4 regions of the Venatorbacter sp. C2-1 genome follow, and region 2 is predicted to be linked to each of the others. Evidence: predicted binding sites of a transcription regulator. Region 2 holds the regulator's gene; each other region holds the start of a gene.
The links. Region 2 encodes sigma-54, which starts transcription at its own class of promoters, with help from an activator protein. Its sites were predicted from a motif close to TGGCACNNNNNTTGCTNT; they were not measured.

Region 1 (5,091 bases), 1.9 Mb from region 2:
GCCGGCGCGCAGGCTGCGGCGGCTGATCTGCTCCTGAACATCTTCCGGATGGAGGTAATAGCCTTTGGTCAGTTCTCCGGTGTCATGGCGCACCATGGAAATATCATCTGCGGTCAGGGGCTGGCCGGCGCTGACGGGTTTCCGTAGTACGGCAACCGCTTTGTAAATGTGCAGTTGTACGGCCAGGTGCTGCTTCCAGTAGGGCGTATTACAGCTGAGTTCAAGTCCGTTGCGCCCGGCCTGCAGAGGTTTGACCAGAGCCAGATCGAAGCCTCCCTCGCAATCGGGAAGTTGGTAGTCTGCCGGCAGCCCCGGGAAGGAAAGTGCACTGTCAGATTCATGACCACTGATTTCCTGCCAGCGAATAAGCAGGCGTTGTTCAACATCCTGTTGCCAACCGGAAGCCTGGATCGCCGGTGCGTACAGCAGCGGAATTGCAGCAAGGAAAATTGCAGCAAATATCCGACAACGGCGCTGGTTCTCTACTATGCTCATAAACACGTAATACTGAATGTCATTTATCTGGCGTTAAATCTGTGGGTTCAGCAGGTACAGCAAAGGTCATGCCGGATCGATTTTTTGGGAGCTTGTTATGGCAGGTGTGTTAGACACAGTGAATCAGCGCACGCAGCTGGTTGGTGAAAACCGGCTTGAGCTGCTGCTGTTTCGCGTCAATGGACGGCAGGTTTATGGCATCAACGTCTTTAAGGTTAAAGAAGTGCTGCAATGCCCGAAACTGACAATTCTGCCGGGCAGTAACCCGGTGGTCCGTGGTGTGGCGCATATCCGTTCGGGCACGATTCCGATCATGGATATGAGCATGGCAACGGGGAATACGCCGTTGCAGGATCTGAAAAATGCTTTCGTCATCATTACCGAATACAACCTGAAAACTCAGGGCTTTCTGGTGGCTGGTGTGGAACGCATCATCAATATGAACTGGGGAGATATTCATCCGCCACCAAAGGGAACCGGTCGTGAGCATTATCTGACGGCGGTTACTGAAGTGGATAAGCAGTTGGTCGAAATCATTGATGTGGAAAAAATTCTGGCGGAAGTTTCGCCGGTTAATGAACAGATCAGTGAAGGGGTGGTCAGCGAGGATGTTCATGCCAAGGCGAAAGCCAAAAAAGTGCTGATTGTTGATGACTCTAAAATTGCCCGTAAACAGGTAAGCCGTTGTCTGGAAAATGTCGGTGTAGAAGTCGTTGCACTGAATGACGGGCGTGAAGCCTGGGAGCATCTGTATGCCATTGCCGAGGCCGGAGAAAACATCAGTGATCATTACATGATGATGATTTCTGACATCGAAATGCCGGAGATGGACGGCTATACCCTGACCACGCGTGTGCGTGGTGACAGCCGTATGGCAGGATTCTTCATTGTGCTGCACTCTTCTCTCAGTGGTGTCTTTAACAAGGCGATGGTGGAAAAAGTGGGAGCCAACGATTTTATTGCCAAGTTTGATCCGGACATTCTGGCTGAACGGGTAGTACGACAAGTGAATGCAGCCGGTTAGGCTATGTGGATGAAATTATGACCAAAGACATGTCAGTGGATGAATATAACCGCTTCCGTCAGATGTTGGAAAAAAGCAGCGGTATTATGCTGGGCGAAGGCAAAGAATATCTGGTTACCAGTCGTTTGCGGCGCATGATGGAACGGGAATCGGTTGCCAGTATTTCAGACCTGCTGGTTGCTATGGAGCGCAACCGCAGCCTGCAGGAAAGTGTTATTGATGCGATGACCACCAACGAAACCCTGTGGTTCCGTGACGAACACCCTTACCGTATTTTTCGTGAGAAGCTGTTGCCAGAACTGGCACAACACCGGCGTCCGCTGAAAATCTGGTCGGCAGCCTGTTCTACCGGCCAGGAACCTTATTCTCTCAGTATTGAGATTGAAGAGTTCAGAAAAAAGAATCCGGGTCAGCTGATGACCGGCGAGCGTATTACCGCAACGGATATTTCCCCCAGTTCTCTGGCTGCAGCTAAAGAGGGGGTGTATCAACAATTGGCTATCCGCCGTGGTATGAACGATCAGCATCTTAAAGTGTATTTCGATGAGGTGGATTCAGATCGCTGGCGTATCAACAGCCAGGTGCGCAGCCGGGTGGATTTCCGTGCCCAGAATCTGCAGCAGAGTTTCTCTCTGCTGGGAAAATTCGACATTATTTTCTGCCGTAACGTACTGATCTATTTTTCTGCCGATCTGAAGCACGACATTCTGAGACGCATGCATGGCAGCCTGAATCCTGGTGGTTACCTGATGCTGGGAGCTTCAGAGGCAATGAATAACCTGAGCGATTATTTCGAAATGGTGCAATGCCATCCGGGGATTGTGTACCGGGCGAAGAAGATCGGAGGTGTATAACCTGTTTGCCGCCGGTCGGTAAAGGTTTGCCGTTGCCGTTGAATTGCCGCTCCATTGCCGCCTTAAAGGGCGGCTTTTTATTTTCAACCTATTGAAAAATAAGGATTATTTTTTTTGGCACAGGGGTTGCTATCTTCCAGTCATAGTCACGTAAGAGAATCAGATTATGGCCTCTATCAATTTCACCAACGCTCTCGGCGTTCATCCTTCTGCACTGCAGCTGCGCGCGGCGCGGGCAGAAATTCTGGCGAATAATCTGGCTAACTCCGACACTCCGGGGTTTAAAGCACGTGACATCAATTTTCAGGCCGTACTGGCGGGAGAGATTAACTCCCGTAACAGCGTAGCGCTGGAGCGCACTCACTCCGGTCATCTCGGTGGTCACAGCCAGCGCGATGATGAATTGCTGTACCGCAATCCGATTCAGCCCTCCATTGATGGCAACACTGTCGACTCGCAGATGGAGCAGGCGCTGTATGGCCGTAACAGCATGAATTACAACGCCAGCTTTGAATTTCTCAGTGGCAAGTTCAAAGGCATGAAAGGTGCGATCCGGGGAGAATAATTATGTCGTTATCCAACGTATTTGATATCGCCGGTTCCGGCATGAATGCTCAGTCGATCCGGATTAACACGACCGCCAGTAATATCGCCAACGCAGAAAGTGCATCCAGCTCGGTCGATGAAACCTACCGTGCACGTAAGCCCTGGTTTGCGGTGATGCATAAAACTTTTATGGAAGTGAATGCTAATAACGAGTTTCAAAGCATTGAAGATGGCACCGGAGCCGGTGTTCAGGTGATGGGAATTGTGGAGAAGGATGCGCCGCTGCAGCAGCGTTTTCAGCCGGATCACCCAATGGCAAATGAAGATGGTTATGTGTACTACCCGAACGTGAACATTGTTGAAGAAATGACCGATATGATGTCTTCATCGCGCAGCTATCAGATGAATGTAGAGGTGCTGAAGACCGCAAAACAGATGCTGCAACGTACGTTGACTCTGGGACAGTAAGGAGCAGGTTATGGCAATTAATGAAGTCGGTAATAACACTGCTGCGCTGGATCAGTACCGCAAGCCCAGCAACAGTGCGGAGCCAAAAGATAACGAACTGGGACGTGATGCGTTTCTGGAGCTGATGGTTGCTCAGCTGAACAATCAGAACCCGCTGGAACCGACCGATAACCAGGCCTTTGTGGCACAGCTGGCACAGTTTTCCACGGTAGAAGGGATCGACAAACTCAATACCACCAGCGAAAGCATGATGTCGCGCTTTAACTCGGCTTCGGCGTTACAGGCATCCAGCCTTGTCGGCCAGTCGGTCATTGTGGAAGGCAATGAAACCGGTCTGCTGCTCAGTGGCGGGGTGGTCAGTGGCTACACCGAGGTGCCGGAAAGTGCCAGCAATCTGCAGCTGAGCATCGAAGACGAAAATGGCGTTCTGCTGGAACAGATTCCACTGGGTAACCGTACCGCCGGCTCGATGTCCGTTCGCTGGGACGGTCTGAATATGATGGTCGATGGTGAAATTATCGACATCGATGTGAATAAGCTTAACCGTCAGGAATATTACAAAGACGAAGACGGTGAGCTGGTCCTCGATGCTGAAGGTAACAAGATTCCTGTGCCTTATCCGGCTGGTGAGTACGTGTTCAAAGTCACTGGCACTATGGGTGGCAAATCAGAAGAGTTAGGAATGCAGATGAGCTCACGGGTTGACAGCGTCACCATGAGCGGCAGTGGAACGGTCACTCTGAATCTGGCGGGCGGTCGCAGTGCCTCGCTGGATCAGATTAAACAGATTCTGGATGAGTAGTTCGGAACGGGCAACGGAGACTAGATTATGGCTTTTAATATTGGTTTAAGTGGTATTCGGGCTGCCTCGACCGACCTTGAGGTAACAGGTAATAACATTGCCAACGCCAGCACCACCGGCTTTAAGCAATCACGGGCGGAATTTTCCGACGTGTACACCACCACATTGCTGGGTACCGGTGTTAAACCGGTTGGCAGTGGGGTTATGGTGGATAACGTCCGTCAGCAGTTCAGCCAGGGTAATATCAGCGGCACTGAAAGTGCGTTGGATATGGCCATTGACGGTAACGGCTTCTTTGTTCTGGAAGATCGCGGCAGTGTGTCTTACACCCGTGCCGGGATTTTTTCTCTCGATAAAAATGGCTATGTGGTGGCCAATAACGGCTCCCGTTTACAGGGCTACGCTGCCAATGAGAATGGTGTGGTTAATGGTGTACTGGGCGACATCCGTATTCAGGTTGCCAATCAGCCACCGCGACTGACCAATCTGGCATCGGCCATTCTGAACCTGAATGCCAGTGAAAAGGTATTGCAGGAGCAGGGTCTGCAGCTGGTATCCAATGGTCTGGCAATCGGTGCTGCAGATTCCGGTATTGCCGAGTCGACCCGCAGTATTCTGGATTCTGCCGGTCAGCCAACGACCGGCGGCACGCCGGCAGCGGTGGCTTTTGATGGTGCGCTGGGTGGTGGTAATACCGTCGCCAACGTGGCCACTGCCGGTACCGCCGGTGGTGAAACCTTTGATGTTGACCTTGGTGACGGCAACGGCGTGCAGACCATAACGCTGCAGGCGATTCCGGCCGGTTCTACTCAGGCAGAAGCCCTGACTCTGATTCAGCAGTCGATTGATACCGTGCTGGGTTCCCAGCAGCTGACAGCGACAACTGATGGCACCGGCAATCT
Region 2 (5,091 bases):
GCCGCTATGTTCCGCAATAATCATCGTTTTCTGGCCGGCCTGTTTGTCCTGTGCAGCGCAGCCTCTGCTTATGCCTTACCCGACGACTGGCAGCAGGAAATGGTCATTCTCTCTGACCACGCTGAGCTCGACCGCAAGGCTGGCGTTGTTATTTATGAAGGCAATGTGATTCTGACCCAGGGAACCCTGCGCATCGAATCGGAGCGCCTGCTGATTATCCGCACCGATAGCACACTGGAAAAAGCCGTTGCCGAAGGGACAGCGAAAAAACCGGCACGCTATCAGCAACAGATCAATCCGGGAAAACCCCTGACCAAAGCACACGGCCAGCGCATTGATTACTTTGCCCGGCAACGTGAAGTCAACATTCAGGGCAATGCTCAACTGCAGCAGGACGGCAACCTGTTCAGTGGTGAGCGCATCCTCTATGACATGACCAAAGAAACCGTCAGCGCCAGCGGCGGCACCAGTACCTCCGGCCAGACTGGTGGTAATGGCGAAAAACAACGAATCAAAGTCGTAATTCAGCCACAGGCTCCGGCAGAATCTGCCACCGATAACAGCAAGCCAGTACAGGAACAGCCATGAAGACCCTGAAAGCCGAAAACCTGGCGAAAAGCTATAACGGCCGGGAAGTGGTAAAAGATGTATCCATGTCTGTGCAAAGCGGTCAGATCGTTGGCCTGCTGGGACCCAACGGGGCCGGTAAGACCACCTGTTTCTACATGATTGTGAATTTGGTGCAGGCCGATAAAGGCCGCATCAAAATTGACGACGAAGACATCAGTCATCTGCCGATGCACGGCCGGGCGCAGAAAGGCATTGGCTATCTGCCGCAGGAAGCCTCCATTTTCCGCAAATTAAGTGTGGCCGATAATATTCTCGCCATTCTCGAAACCCGCAAAGACCTCAACCGTGCACAGCGTCTGGAAAAACTGGAAGAGCTGCTGAATGAGTTTCATATTCAGCATATCCGCAGCAGTCTGGGCATGGCCTTATCCGGTGGTGAACGACGCCGGGTCGAGATTGCCCGCGCGCTGGCGGCTGAGCCGTCCTTTATTCTGCTTGATGAGCCGTTCGCCGGGGTTGACCCGATTTCTGTAGCTGACATCATGGACATCATCCGACAACTCAAGGCACGTGGCATCGGCGTACTCATTACGGACCACAACGTAAGGGAAACTCTGGCTATCTGTGAGAAAGCCTATATTGTCGGGGGTGGCCATATCATCGCCGAAGGCACCGCTGAACAGGTATTGGCCAGCGAGCAGGTACGCAAAGTGTACCTGGGTGAGGATTTCCGCCTGTGATGGCAAGCCCTGCTGCAGGGAAGTGGCTGATGATCCAAAGCAAAGGAAGATGCACAAAAGATTCCAAGGTTTACCGCTTGGCGTATAATGCACAGACTATGCCGATACTGAGTGATTACTGAACTTTTATGAAAGCGTCTCTTCAGTTAAAGATGGGTCAGCACCTGACCATGACCCCTCAGTTGCAACAAGCCATCCGCCTGCTTCAGCTGTCTACCCTCGATCTGCAGCAGGAGATTCAGGAAGCCCTCGATTCCAACCCGATGCTCGAAGTAGAAGAACACGAGCACGATGACCTGCCCGATCTGTCCCGCAACAGCGATCACGACACCAGCAGCAGCCACGAAGTCAGCAGTCAGGACGACAGCCACAACGACACTCCGGAACTGGATGAACAGTGGTCGCAGGAGCAATTGCCCGACGACCTGCCGGTCGACAGTCAGTGGGAAGATACTTACCAGACCACCGCCAGCGTTGCCTCCGGCAGCAGCAGTAACGCCATCGACGACGATTTCGATTACGACTCGCGCCACGCCAGCACCGAAGATCTGCAGGATCATCTGCTGTGGCAACTCAATTTGACCCCGATGTCAGATACCGACCGCGAGATCGCCCTGATGCTGATCGACGGCGTGGATGACGACGGCTATCTGCACACCACCGTCGAAGACATTCTGGAAAGCATGGACCCGGCTCTGGACGTCGAAGAAGACGAAGTCATGGCCGTCCTCCACCGCCTGCAGCAGTTTGATCCGGCCGGTGCTTTTGCCCGCGACCTGCGTGAATGCCTGTTGCTGCAACTGCAGCAACTGCCACCCGATACGCCCTGGCTGAACGAAGCCAAAATGGTCATCCGCGATTACATCGAACTGCTCGGCAGCAAGGATTATCCGACCCTGATGCGCAAAACCAAATTGCGCGAAGACGACCTCAAAGCCGTACTGCGGCTGATTAAAGAACTGAATCCCAAACCAGGTGCCGGCATCAGCGCCGAGCAGGCCGAATATGTGGTGCCCGATGTGCTGGTACGCAATATCCGCGACGAATGGCGGGTTGAGCTGAATCCGGATATCGCCCCCAAGCTGCGCGTTAACGCCGATTACGCCTCACTGGTACGCCGTTCCGATAACAGCACCGACAACGCCTTCTTGCGCGACCACCTGCAGGAAGCGCGCTGGTTTATCAAAAGTCTGCAAAGCCGCAACGAAACCCTGCTGAAAGTAGCCACCAAAATCGTCGAATATCAGATTGAATTCTTCGAACAGGGCGAAGAAGCAATGAAGCCGCTGGTGCTGCACGATATTGCCGAAGCCGTTGGTATGCATGAATCCACCATTTCCCGGGTAACCACCCAGAAATACATGCACACGCCACGCGGAATCTTCGAGCTGAAGTACTTTTTCTCCAGCCATGTCAGTACCGATGGCGGCGGCGAATGTTCCTCCACCGCAATCCGTGCCATGATTAAAAAACTGATTGCTGAAGAAAATGCCCGCAAACCGCTGAGCGACAACAAAATCGCCGCAGTGTTGGGTGAAAAAGGCATTCAGGTGGCACGGCGCACGGTAGCCAAATACCGTGAGGCTATGATGATTCCGCCTTCGAACGAACGTAAACAATTGATTTAAAAAACAACAAGCCAGCAACAAGGAGTCTGGACATGAAGATTAATATCAGCGGTCACCACGTTGACGTTACCGAATCTCTGCAAGCGTACGTAGACGAAAAAATGTCCAAGCTGGGACGCCACTTTGACAACATTACCAACGGCCAGGTAACCCTGACCGTTATTAAAGAGCGCATGATTGCTGAAGCGACTATTCACGTCAGCGGTGCCGACCTGCACGCCAGCGCTGAGCACGATGATATGTATGCTGCAATCGATCAGATGACCGACAAGCTCGACCGTCAGGTACTGAAACACAAAGAAAAACTGGTGGCGCGGCAACACGGACAAGGCTGATTAATGGACATTCGCATCGAGGATATCCTCACACCGGAACGCAGTCTGATAGATGCTCCGGTTTCCAGTAAAAAGAAATTACTGGAGTACCTGGCAGGTTTTATCGCAGAACAACTCAGCGACAGCTCTGCCGACGATATTTACGAGCGATTACTCAGCCGTGAACGCCTCGGCAGCACCGGGATTGGCGAAGGTATTGCCATTCCCCACTGCCGGCTGAAGCAGTGCGACCAGGCGATGGGCGTACTGCTGCGTCTGGTGGAGCCGGTGGATTACGACGCCATTGACCGCAAGCCGGTCGATCTGGTGTTTGCTCTGCTGGTTCCCGAAGAAGCTACTGAACAGCACCTGCAGGTTCTGGCGATGCTGGCACGCAACTTCAGCGAGCCGGCCTACCGCGAGGCACTGCGCAAAGCGCCGGATGCGCAACGGTTTTATCAGCGGGCGCTGAGCGGACAACCGGGCTGACATCAGCCCAACGGGCAATGGAGGAGCACAGCAATGCGTTTAGTGGTGATCAGCGGCCGGTCCGGCTCAGGAAAATCCAGTGCTCTGCACGTACTGGAAGATCTGGGCTTCTACTGCATTGATAACCTGCCGGTCGCTTTGTTGCCAGCGCTGGCCCGCCAGACCGAAAGCGAAGAAAAACTGGCCAAAGTCGCCGTCAGTGTTGACGCCCGCAACCTGCCCCATGCCTTCGACAATATCCACGATGTACTGCACCAGCTACCCAGCGAAGAATACCAGCTGGATGTCGTCTATCTCGACGCCAGCGAAGAAGTGCTGCTGCAGCGCTTCAGCTCCACCCGGCGTAAGCACCCACTAACCAGTAAAAGCACATCTCTGGCCGAAGCCATCGATAAAGAGCGCCTGCTGCTGGAGCCTATCGCCAACCTTGCCGATCTGACGCTGGATACCACCAGCATGTCTGTGCATGAGCTGCGCAGCCTGATTAAATTGCGGGTGGCGGATAAAACCAGCACCGACATCGCCATTCTGTTTGAATCTTTCGGCTTCAAGCATGGCATCCCGATTGATGCCGATTATGTATTCGATGTCCGCAACCTGCCCAACCCTTACTGGGACCCGGCACTGCGCGCCTTTACCGGGCGCGACCCGGCAATCATTGATTTCCTTGCCCGGGAGCCTCAGGTCGGACAAATGCAGCAGGACATCAGCGGGTTTATTCAGCGCTGGCTGCCTGCCTTTGTCGATGCCAACCGCAGCTATATGACCATTGCCATCGGCTGCACCGGCGGGCAGCACCGCTCCGTTTACCTGGCAGAGCAACTTAAGGCAGAATTCTGTCATCATTACAGCAATGTTCAGGTCCGCCACCGCGAGCTGGGCAGTGCCGACATTCATCAGGACTGATACGGATGACCAGCACCGAAATCACCATCATCAATAAGCTGGGCCTGCACGCCCGCGCAGCCGCCAAGCTGGTTTCCACCGCCGCTGCTTATTCCTGCCAGATCAAAGTCGGTTACCCCGACCGCATGGTCGACGGTAAGAGCATTATGGCGGTGATGATGCTGGCCGCCAGCAAAGGCACCAACATACATATCCATGCTGAAGGCCAGGATGCTGAACACGCACTGGCAGCCCTGATTGATCTTATTAACCGGCGTTTTGACGAAGAAGAATAGCCCGGCAAAACAATCTTCTACGCGCAATTCTGCGAGTAGTTTCGTGGTATCAGAGGCCTAATCAGGCTAGAATCTGAGCATTCAACCATCCCCTGGACCGAACCGACGCATGGCACAGCAGACCGAAAAGGCTAAAGCCAAGTTACACAGCCTGACCGCCGCGCTGGAA
Region 3 (5,091 bases), 2.0 Mb from region 2:
AAAAAGCGTCACCCCAACCGCCACTGCAATCAACAGGACGGCAGCGGCAATAATCAGAATCAGCTTCTTTTTACTGCCCCCGGCAGGTGCTTCTGCTGCGGTATTGCCACCATCTAGTTTCAGATCTTGTTCTGCTGCCATGTCGGAAAATCTCCCAGTAAATGTCAATTTAGCAATAGCTGTGCCATAGATTTCCGTCAAAAATCCATCGCATCACGACCAATAACCCGTGAAAGCTGCTGTAAGTCTAGAAGGTTCTGCCGCAGGTGCCGGAATTACGGCGATATAGAAGAGGATTGTGCTCAGCACGGGTAATACGCTGAACTGTTTACACACTCAGCGCATTGCCTGAAAAATTCTGAGCCAATAAGCGGCGTGTTTATCAGTGTGTATAAAAACTGATTAAACACGCCTTAGGGCCACCAGGGCATCGATAGCCACCGGCGGGGAAAGATCAGGCAAAGGTATCCAGAAGATTATTGCTGCTTACCTGTGGCTGTGGCTTATCATCCACAACACCGTCTTCAGCAAACCAGTCATCACCGCCCTGTGCTCCCTGTCCATCGCCGGACTGACCAGAGCCCTCATTTCCCTGACCACGCTCACTGACATCAAAGCCATTCAGCGTAATCCCCTGGGCTGCCAGAGCATCGCGCAACCGGTGAGCATTCGCTTCCAGAACCTCTCTGACATGAGCATGCTGCGCCTGAACCTGCACACTGGCCTGATCCTGACTGACATGCAGTTTAATTTCCAGACTGCCCAGCTCCGGTGGATCAAGCTGGATTCTGGCTTTCTGCACATCTTCGGCCACCATGGTCATAATGCGGGCACCCAGTGCACCACCCCACTCGCGACGATCCTGGCCAAACTCAAGCTTCTCACGGCTACTGTGCAGCCGCTGCGCCTGCAGCTCGGTATCCGTCAGCGTATCTCCACTTTCACTGACAAAACTACTGGCGCTGCTGTTATCTTCCGTACTTGCAGCAGTCATTGCCGCAGTACTGGCTGGCGGAATAAGGGTGCTCCCACTGCTCGGTGATGGCTGAACCGCCCCTTGCTGCCCCTGCAGGCTTAGCCCCTGTCCCTGAAGGCTTTGCGCAACTGGCCGGTCTTCGCCCGGCAGTAAGAATCCAGCGCCTTCATCCGCGACCGTGGCGGTGTCATCAACAGTTGTCGCTACAGCGATGCCTGACAACGGCTCACTTGCCGGCTTTCTGGCATGATCTGTTTTCTGCGTCTGACCAGGCGCCATCATGCTGGCGACAGCGCCCGGCTGCGGCGCCCCCTCACTCTGTGGCACAGGCTTCATCGCTCCGGCTTCCGGATCACTGACAGGTACACTTGTCGCCAGCAGCATCGCGGCTGCCGATGCATCGGCATCCGGTGTTTCAGAATCGTCCTCCGGGTGACTGTCCGTTACAGATAATGCTTTCAGGCTGCCAGCCAGCACCTGAGCTGCAGGTACTGCATCAGCCCTGACGGCATCTGTATGAGCAGCCATTTCCAGACCCAGACCGATTTGTCCCAGCAGATCGTTAACATCTGCGCCACCGTCTACAGCAGCTGACGACAGCATAAGCGGCAAGGTTTGTTGCTCCGGCGGCAAGGTCTGTGCGCCATCAGCCGAGGGGAGCAGCAAAGCGTTCTGGCCTGCGCCAGCGCCCGGCATTAGTTGTGACAGTAAGGATGAAAAACCCTGATCCCCGGCCTCTCCGCCGAGGCCAGACAGCCCGCTGTCGCCGGTCATACCCAGCGACAGCAGAATACTTGTTGCGTTGGAGGTTGATCCCGTCGCGTTCATTCCAATCTCCGTTACTCAGGCCTGCAGAAGGCTTTACCTGTAGCTATAGGCAAAGCACGGGCCAAATTGCCGAAAAGAGGAAAGAAAAAGGAATGGTTGTTACGGAAGAGCGCTGTACATCAGACATAATTGGCACAGCGGCCACAACAGGCACTGCAGCCAGTAACCTACAGCATGTCCTGCAGCAAGGTTTCTACGGCGTAATACTCAGCTTCAATCTGCGCAATCAGCAAATCGGCTCCGGCAAGCTTATCCTCCCGGGCTGCCGTTTCCAGCTGATAACATAACTGCGCCAGAACATTAGCACTGATATTACTGCTGGCACCTTTAAAGCTGTGCGCCAGCTCACGCAGCTGCTGCGCATCCTGCTGCTGCAGCGCCTGTGCCAGCAATGGCAGACGTTGCCGGGAGTCGTCGATGTAGACCTGCATCAGATCTGAAAATTCATCGTCCATAACTTCCCGGAGCATATCCAGTGACTCGGGGTCAAAGTGCTCTGCCAGTGACATCATAGTCTCCCATCCAATATTTGCGGCCATCGTATCACCGCTTCGACGACATTGCCTCTGCCCTTATATTCCAGCGATTCACAGATTTGATCAACCAGAGGAATTCCCCGACCGCAATATTGGGCAGAAGCCGGATCTTTTGGCTCATCAAAAACAGGGGCGAAATCAAACCCCGGGCCACTATCTTCAACCGTCAGGACTAATCGTCCGCTGCGTCCGTCTCCCTGGTGTTTCATGCTGATAATGACATAGCCTTCATTCAGCCCTGCAAGCCGGGTTTCGCGTTCCTGATAGTACTGCATAAAGCCATCCGATGAGCGTTTCAGCTCAGATTTAAGCCCCAGTACGCCATGTTCAAACGCATTGGAAAACAGTTCTGCCATCACGGTATACAGCTGCCCGCCCATTACCCGTAGTCCGGGTACTTCCATCATGATATGAATCATCAGCGGCAACGGATTAAAGTTTCTCAGGGTTTCATGCCCAAGATAATAAGACATCTCCCAGTCTACCGGACCGGATAACGGCCCGGACGCCAGCTGCAGAGCAATATCTTCCAGCTCATGCTCAGCAATCATCCGCAGCTCAAGCAGCGTGGTGTCATCATCACGGGCACTGTCAGCAACAAACTCCGCTAACGCATGCTGAATATCATCAAATACGTGATGCGGATCTGAGGCCTTGCTGAAGACATTCTGCAGACGCTCTTCGCCAAACATCTCGCCTGCCGGATTACGGGCTTCAACGATGCCATCGGACCACAAAAACAGACGGTCGCCATCACTCATAGGATATTCCGTCAGGGTATCGCTGAACTGTTCGTTATTGAGCACGCCAAGTGGCAGATGTGTCGACTTCAGGCTTTCAACCCTGGCACCATCCTGGCGCAGCATATAGCAATCCGGTACGCCACCCATCCAGACACTTGCCGATTTACGGTCAAAATTCAGATCAACAACGACAGCACAGCAGAAAAAACCAACAGGAAGAATGCCTTTCAGCTTGAGATTAATTTCCCGCAGAATATCGCGCAGAGCAAAGCCCTTGGCCGTCATACCATAAAATATTTCTGCCAGTGGCATAGCACCAATCGCAGCGGGCAGACCATGCCCGGTAAAGTCCCCGAGCAAAACGTGCATGCCTCCCGCAGGTTTGCGCGCGGCCAGTAACACGTCGCCATTAAAGACGGCCAGTGGGGACAACATATAACGGATATTAGGTGCCGAAAGGCAGCCGGCATGAGCCACGTTATCAAACACGGCTTTGGCCACATGCTGTTCATGCAGGAGGTGTTCATTATTACTGGCAATCGTATCACGCTGATGCTGCACGGTTCGGTGCATCTCACGCATACGATAAAATGAGCTTATTTTTGCCTGCAGAATAATGTGATTGTAAGGCTTACTGAGAAAGTCATCGCCCCCCGACTCCAGACAGTCTGCAAGGCTTTGCGCATCAGTAAGAGAGGTCAGAAAGATAACCGGAACAAAATCCTCTCCAGCATCAGCTTTGATACGGCGGGCGGCCTCACGACCATCCATCACCGGCATCATAACATCCATCAGGATAATATCCGGACGGTGCAGGTCGAAAGCACGAACAGCCTCTACACCATTCTCAGCTTCCAGTACCTGATAGCCCTGATTGCGCACTATGCGTGACAGCACCATCCGGTCAATCTGATTATCATCCGCAATCAGAACTTTAATGGCATCCATGCAGTATTGGCTTACTGTATCTTGAACAACTGTTCGAAGTTAGAAATGGTCAGTATTTTCCGGACATCCTGATTACAGTTAACAATCCGGACATCGGCCCCATCGCCACCGGCGTGATCTCTCAGCAGCAGCAACATTCCCAATGCCGAACTATCAAGGTAAGAGGTTCCACCCAGATCCACAACGTAGCTCTGAACATCTGCAGCCATGCTTTCATAGGCATCGCGGAATTCCTGATGCGCACTGAAATCAAACCGCCCATCTACTTTAATCGTCAGTTCCCGCCCATTCCCTGCGAGAGATGCTTGTACAGTCATCTGTTCTTCTCCACCGGATAATAATTATTCCTTCAACCAAACGGGACGATTCCGTTTTTGGTCGTGCACCAAGAGAGTTTTCTCTGAGTGTCTGCAAACCTTACTTAACTACAATTTACAGGACTTTCTGATTCTGTCGTTATCCTGTCAGTCCTTCAATAGGTTTAGCACAAAGATGTCTTTTGTCATTGTTGCCATCTGCCCGCAATCTATCACACAGCAGCTTCCAGCATCAGCTCAGCAATCCGTCCCAAAGGAGCTATTTTATCAACCGCTCCAAGATCAACTGCTGCTTTCGGCATTCCCCAAACGACACTGCTGGCCTCATCCTGAGCCAGCGTATAAGCACCCGCATCATGTAATCGTTGCATAGCTCTGGCGCCATCTGCGCCCATACCGGTCAACATCACTGCAACCAGATGCTTGCTATCCAGCTTTTCTGCCAGATCATCAAACATCACTTCAACCGACGGCCGGTGCCGGTTTACTTTTTCTCCGTCATCCAGCACACAATAATAGCTCTGGCCTTCGCGGCGGAAACGCAGGTGATAGTCTCCATGGGCAATAATTGCGCGGCCAGGTCGGACCTCAAGACCGTTACAAGCCTCACGAACTTCAATTGCCAGAGTACGATCAAGACGCATCGCCAGTGAAGCACTGAATACTGCAGGTATGTGCTGGGTGATCACAATGGGCGGACAATGAGCCGGCAAGCGGCTCAGAACTTCTCTTATTGCTTCTGT
Region 4 (5,091 bases), 480 kb from region 2:
ACCGCACTCAGACAGATCAACGCCTTCGTACTCTTCTTCTTCAGTCACACGCAGACCCATGATGACTTTCAGCAGCATCCAGGTGATGAAAGAAGCCGCGAATACCCATACAAAGATCGTTGCCGCACCCATCAGCTGACCGCCGAAGGTAGTGCCGTCTGCAGTTACCGGTACAACCAGCAGACCGTACAGACCAACCACACCGTGTACAGAGATAGCACCAACCGGGTCGTCGATTTTCATTTTATCCAGCGTCAGGATAGACAGTACCACGATCAGACCACCCACCAGACCAATAATGGTCGCAGCGAAAGGGGTTGGAGTATCAGGGCTTGCAGTGATAGCAACCAGACCAGCCAGAGCACCGTTCAGAGCCATAGTCAGGTCCGCTTTGCGGAACAGGATGTAAGCCAGAACCAGAGCACCGATCAGACCACCAGCAGCGGCGGCGTTGGTGTTCATGAACACAACTGCTACTGCGTGTGCATTACCGATGTCGCCCAGTTTCAGTACAGAACCACCGTTGAAACCGAACCAGCCCATCCACAGGATGAAAGTACCCAGGGTAGCCAGTGGCAGGTTAGCGCCAGGGATCGCACGGATTTCACCGTTAGGACCGTATTTGCCTTTACGCGCACCCAGCAGGATCACGCCAGCCAGCGCTGCAGCAGCACCTGCCATGTGTACGATGCCGGAACCTGCGAAGTCTTTGAAACCAAAGTCATCGCCCAGGCTGAACATGCCGAACACAGAAGCACCGCCCCAGGTCCAGGCACCTTCCATTGGGTAGATAACCGCAGTCATAACTACCGCAAACGCCAGGAAAGCCCACAGCTTCATACGCTCAGCAACAGCACCGGATACGATGGACATTGCAGTCGCTACGAACACAACCTGGAAGAAGAAGTCTGAAGCGCCAGAGTAGATAGAACCACCCTGGAAACCATCTTCACGTGCCGCGAAATCAGCCAGTACTGCAGCAGAATCCACTTCGGTGATACCAGACAGGAAGTAACCGCCGCCGTACATAATCTGATAACCACACACCAGGTACATGGTGCAGGCAATCGCAAACAGAGCGACGTTTTTAGTCAGAATTTCAGTGGTATTTTTAGAGCGGACCAGACCCGCTTCCAGCATGGCGAAACCTGCCGCCATCCACATTACTAACGCACCGCATACCAGAAAATAAAAGGTATCCAACGCGTACTGGAGTTCGAAAATATTATTTTCCATTCTAAGCCCCCCGCATAAGGCTCTGATTCATTTAATGAGGAAGGATCAGATCGCGTCTGCGCCGGTTTCACCGGTACGGATACGAATGACTTGTTCCAGGTTGGTAACGAAGATTTTTCCGTCGCCAATCTTGCCGGTGTTCGCCGCTTTGGTGATAGCTTCGATGACTTTTTCAGTCAGGTCGTCAGCTACCGCTACGTCAATTTTTACCTTAGGCAGAAAATCCACCACGTATTCAGCACCACGATACAGTTCAGTGTGACCTTTCTGACGGCCGAAACCTTTTACTTCGGTCACTGTGATGCCCTGAACGCCAATCTCTGACAGTGCTTCACGCACATCGTCGAGTTTGAATGGCTTAACCACAGCTGTAATGAGTTTCATAGAAAACCCCTTTGTTAAACGCTACGAGTTTAGGTTTTATTAATGGCCCATGCGGGGGCACGGGCCATTGTATGCTTTTTACATAGAGATAGGCAGGCTGTAAGAAACAACCACTTTCAGATCTTCATCGATACCGGATTCGCCTTTGTCCAGATCAGCGCTCTGATCGATTACTTTGGACAGAGTGAAAGCGATGTTGTCGTTAAAGGCATAACCTACATCCAGGTGGGTGTAGTCACTGTCATCGCCGTCATCGGCTTTACCCAGAGTCACAGAATAAGCATCCATCTCGTAACCCAGAGTCATGTAGCTGGAGTTATCGTCGCTTTCAGCACCAACTGGCTTGTAGTAAGCGAAAGAAGCGCCTTTGTAGCCCAGGCTGACAATGAAGTCAGAGGCATCGAAAGTGTTACCGCGATCTGCAGTGGTTTCTGCAGTCACGTCAGTGCCGGAAACGGTATAAGACGTTTCTGCAGCACTTGGGTAAACATAAGTCCACAGGCTTACGTCGTAGCTGAAGTCACCGATTTCAGCGCCGTAACCGATATACAGGTCATATTCCTGACCCAGAACAGCGTCACCACTGGAAGCCCATACACCAGCGTAAGCACCGGATGCACTAACAGTCAGATCACCAGATACAGCAGGAACACCGCTTGAGCCACTCAGATCCTGACCGCGCCACAGGTACATGTTGGCAACAGAAGCCGATGCAGAAACTTCAACTTCAGCCTGCGCAGTAGAAACAGCGGCCAGACCTGCAGTCATCACACCAGCCAGAGCGATTGCTTGAGACAGTTTTTTCATGGTTCTTTTCCTTCATCAGTTATTCAAAGCTTTTATTAAGTAAACCGGTGAGCGCACCGTTTTCTTTCTGTACTTACCTTGTACATGTCCTATAGCAGCGGCTGTGCCAACTTTTAAAAAATGCGGTTTTTCAGGGAGTTAGCAACAACCATCAGCTAAAAAGCCCTCATAGCAGTTCAACGGCGGTGCATCGGGCTGTTTTTCAGCCCCTTTTGGTGCACCTGCAAATCAGCATAGGCACTAAATTGATGCACGAGCAGGTCAGGGGAAATAAAACGGGGCAAAGGCCCGGATTGACATAAAGCAAAAGCATGGCGGCATCGCAGGTCACGCCCGGTACTGGGGCCATATTGCCTGGTGTGGTAAACTCCCGCCGGTATATAAGGAAGCCCTATGATGAACAGCGAACAAATCCGTAACCGTGTCGAACAACTGTTGCAACAGAGCCCACTGGCCGGTCTGTCAGCCGATGTACGCTTAATGCTGCAAAGCCAGTTACAGAGCCTGCTGAGCAGCGCCAATCTGATCAGCCGTGAAGAATTTGAAGTACAGGCGGAAGCGCTGCGCCGCACCCAGGCGAAACTGGCGGAGCTGGAAAACAAACTCAGCCAGCTGGAACAGCAGCAGAATCAGACGCAGTAATAGCAGCGCATAAAAAAGCCGGAGCATGCTCCGGCTTTTTTATGGCTTTAAATCGCCAGCAGTTCTTTCGCCTGCTGCGAGCTGGCTAACTCGCTGCCAGCGCCGGATGCCACCACCCGCCCCCGCTCCAGAATAATAAATTCATCCGCCAGTTCGGCGGCAAAATCAAGATATTGCTCAACCAGCACAATGGCCATTTCGCCGCGATCACGCAGCAGCTTAATCACACTGCCGATGTCTTTAATAATGGAGGGCTGAATCCCTTCGGTCGGTTCATCCAGAATCAGCAGTTTGGGTTTCAGCAATAACGCCCGGGCAATCGCCAGTTGTTGCTGCTGTCCGCCGGATAAATCACCGCCACGGCGTTTCAGCATTTGCTGCAGCACCGGAAACAGCGAATAGATTTCCGGGTCGATACGGCGCTGACTTTTCGGCAGCGCTGAAAATGCCGTCTGCAGATTTTCTTCCACCGTCAGCTGAGAAAAAATATCCCGGCCCTGCGGGACATAGGCAATGCCCTGACGTGCACGATCAAAGGGAGCGATGCCGTTCAGCGATTTTCCCTGCCACTGAATATCCCCTTTACCGGCACTCAGGTGGCCCGACAGCGCTTTCATTAACGTGGTTTTACCCACACCGTTGCGCCCCAGCACACAGGTGACCTTACCGACAGCGGCACTCATGCAGACGTTATACAGCGCCTGACTCGCACCATAAGAAACATCCAGTTGGTTTACATTTAACATCCCATCATCCTCCGTACCGGATCAGCGTCCCAGATAGACTTCGATCACCTGTGGATTGGCTTTCACCGTTGCCAGCGAACCTTCCGCCAGCACATGACCTTCGTGCAGCACAGTGACCTTGCAGTCGAGTGCTTCGATAAAATCCATATCGTGTTCTACCACCATTAATGAATGTTTCTGCGCCAGGCGCTTAAACAGTTCGGCGGTTTTCATGGTTTCTTCATCGGTCATACCGGCAGCCGGTTCATCAATCAGCAACAGCTGTGGCTCCTGTCCGAGCAGCATGCCGATTTCCAGCCACTGCTTCTGACCATGGGATAAATTACCGGCCAGTTCATCGCGTTTATCCGCCAGATCGATCATGTCCAGAATCTCATCCAGTTTCTGTGCTTTTTCGGCGGTCAGCTTATGCAGCAACGCCTGCCAGATACTGCGTCCGCCTTTCAGCGACATTTCCAGATTCTCAAATACCGTCAGGCTTTCGATCACGCTGGGCTTCTGAAATTTACGGCCGACGCCGAGATTGGCGACATCCGCTTCATCAAAGCGGGTCAGGTCGTGCTGACTGTTGGCATTATCGGTAAAGATAATGGTGCCGGTATCCGGGCGGGTTTTACCGGTAATAACATCCATCATGGTGGTTTTACCGGCGCCGTTCGGGCCGATAATGGCGCGCATTTCACCCGGAGCGATGACCATGGATAACGAATTCAGCGCTTTAAAACCATCGAAGCTGACGCTGACACCATCCATATACAGCACCGCCGGGTTATCAATATGCTTTGGCGTTTGCAGGCTCATACTTTTTCTCCCTGCACAAAGTTCAGTTTATCCTGCTGCTCAGGTGCAGCCTTGCTTTGCGTTTCAGTATTCAACGCCGGCGGATTGTCTTCAGCTTCTGCCTGATATTTTTCTTTCAGCTGTGCCCATAAGCCCACCACACCTTTCGGCAGATACAGTGTGGTCAGCACAAACAAGCCACCCAGCATAAACAGCCAGAGTTCAGCAAAGGCACCGGTAAAATAGGTCTTGGCATAATTCACCAGCATGGCACCAATCACCGCACCAAACAGCGTGCCGCGGCCACCCACCGCCACCCAGATAATAATTTCAATGGAATTAATCGGCGCAAATTCACCCGGATTAATAATGCCGACCTGAGGTACGTATAAGGCTCCGGCCACACCGGCCAGCATCGACGACACCACAAAGACAAACAGCTTGTAATGCTCAACCCGGTAACCGAGGAAGCGAGCACGGGATTCCGAATCACGGA

Region 1: a site for sigma-54 is predicted at 2,489-2,506, ahead of flgB (flagellar basal body rod protein FlgB). Genes of this name have one in related genera too.
Region 3: a site for sigma-54 is predicted at 1,851-1,868, ahead of MT343_RS13485 (flagellar hook-length control protein FliK). Genes of this name have one in related genera too.
Region 4: a site for sigma-54 is predicted at 2,519-2,536, ahead of MT343_RS00750 (TorF family putative porin). Genes of this name have one in related genera too.

What each region holds. Positions count from the first base shown of each region.
Region 1 covers NZ_CP094879.1:3,066,963-3,072,053, reverse strand. The annotation lists gene flgA (flagellar basal body P-ring formation chaperone FlgA) at 1-495, opposite strand, end outside; gene MT343_RS13760 (chemotaxis protein CheV) at 593-1,519, shown strand; gene MT343_RS13755 (CheR family methyltransferase) at 1,537-2,373, shown strand; gene flgB (flagellar basal body rod protein FlgB) at 2,540-2,938, shown strand; gene flgC (flagellar basal body rod protein FlgC) at 2,941-3,387, shown strand; gene MT343_RS13740 (flagellar hook assembly protein FlgD) at 3,398-4,189, shown strand; gene MT343_RS13735 (flagellar hook-basal body complex protein) at 4,217-5,091, shown strand, end outside.
Region 2 covers NZ_CP094879.1:654,393-659,483, reverse strand. The annotation lists gene lptC (LPS export ABC transporter periplasmic protein LptC) at 1-20, shown strand, start outside; gene lptA (lipopolysaccharide transport periplasmic protein LptA) at 7-588, shown strand; gene lptB (LPS export ABC transporter ATP-binding protein) at 585-1,310, shown strand; gene MT343_RS02890 (RNA polymerase factor sigma-54) at 1,439-2,938, shown strand; gene hpf (ribosome hibernation-promoting factor, HPF/YfiA family) at 2,971-3,273, shown strand; gene ptsN (PTS IIA-like nitrogen regulatory protein PtsN) at 3,277-3,741, shown strand; gene rapZ (RNase adapter RapZ) at 3,775-4,647, shown strand; gene MT343_RS02870 (HPr family phosphocarrier protein) at 4,653-4,922, shown strand; gene mgtE (magnesium transporter) at 5,032-5,091, shown strand, end outside.
Region 3 covers NZ_CP094879.1:3,004,452-3,009,542, forward strand. The annotation lists gene MT343_RS13480 (flagellar basal body-associated FliL family protein) at 1-141, opposite strand, end outside; gene MT343_RS13485 (flagellar hook-length control protein FliK) at 455-1,804, opposite strand; gene MT343_RS13490 (Hpt domain-containing protein) at 1,972-2,316, opposite strand; gene MT343_RS13495 (ATP-binding SpoIIE family protein phosphatase) at 2,313-4,031, opposite strand; gene MT343_RS13500 (STAS domain-containing protein) at 4,043-4,348, opposite strand; gene MT343_RS13505 (protein-glutamate methylesterase/protein-glutamine glutaminase) at 4,561-5,091, opposite strand, start outside.
Region 4 covers NZ_CP094879.1:175,783-180,873, reverse strand. The annotation lists gene MT343_RS00760 (ammonium transporter) at 1-1,236, opposite strand, end outside; gene glnK (P-II family nitrogen regulator) at 1,282-1,620, opposite strand; gene MT343_RS00750 (TorF family putative porin) at 1,699-2,427, opposite strand; gene MT343_RS00745 (accessory factor UbiK family protein) at 2,821-3,069, shown strand; gene urtE (urea ABC transporter ATP-binding subunit UrtE) at 3,117-3,815, opposite strand; gene urtD (urea ABC transporter ATP-binding protein UrtD) at 3,837-4,616, opposite strand; gene urtC (urea ABC transporter permease subunit UrtC) at 4,613-5,091, opposite strand, start outside.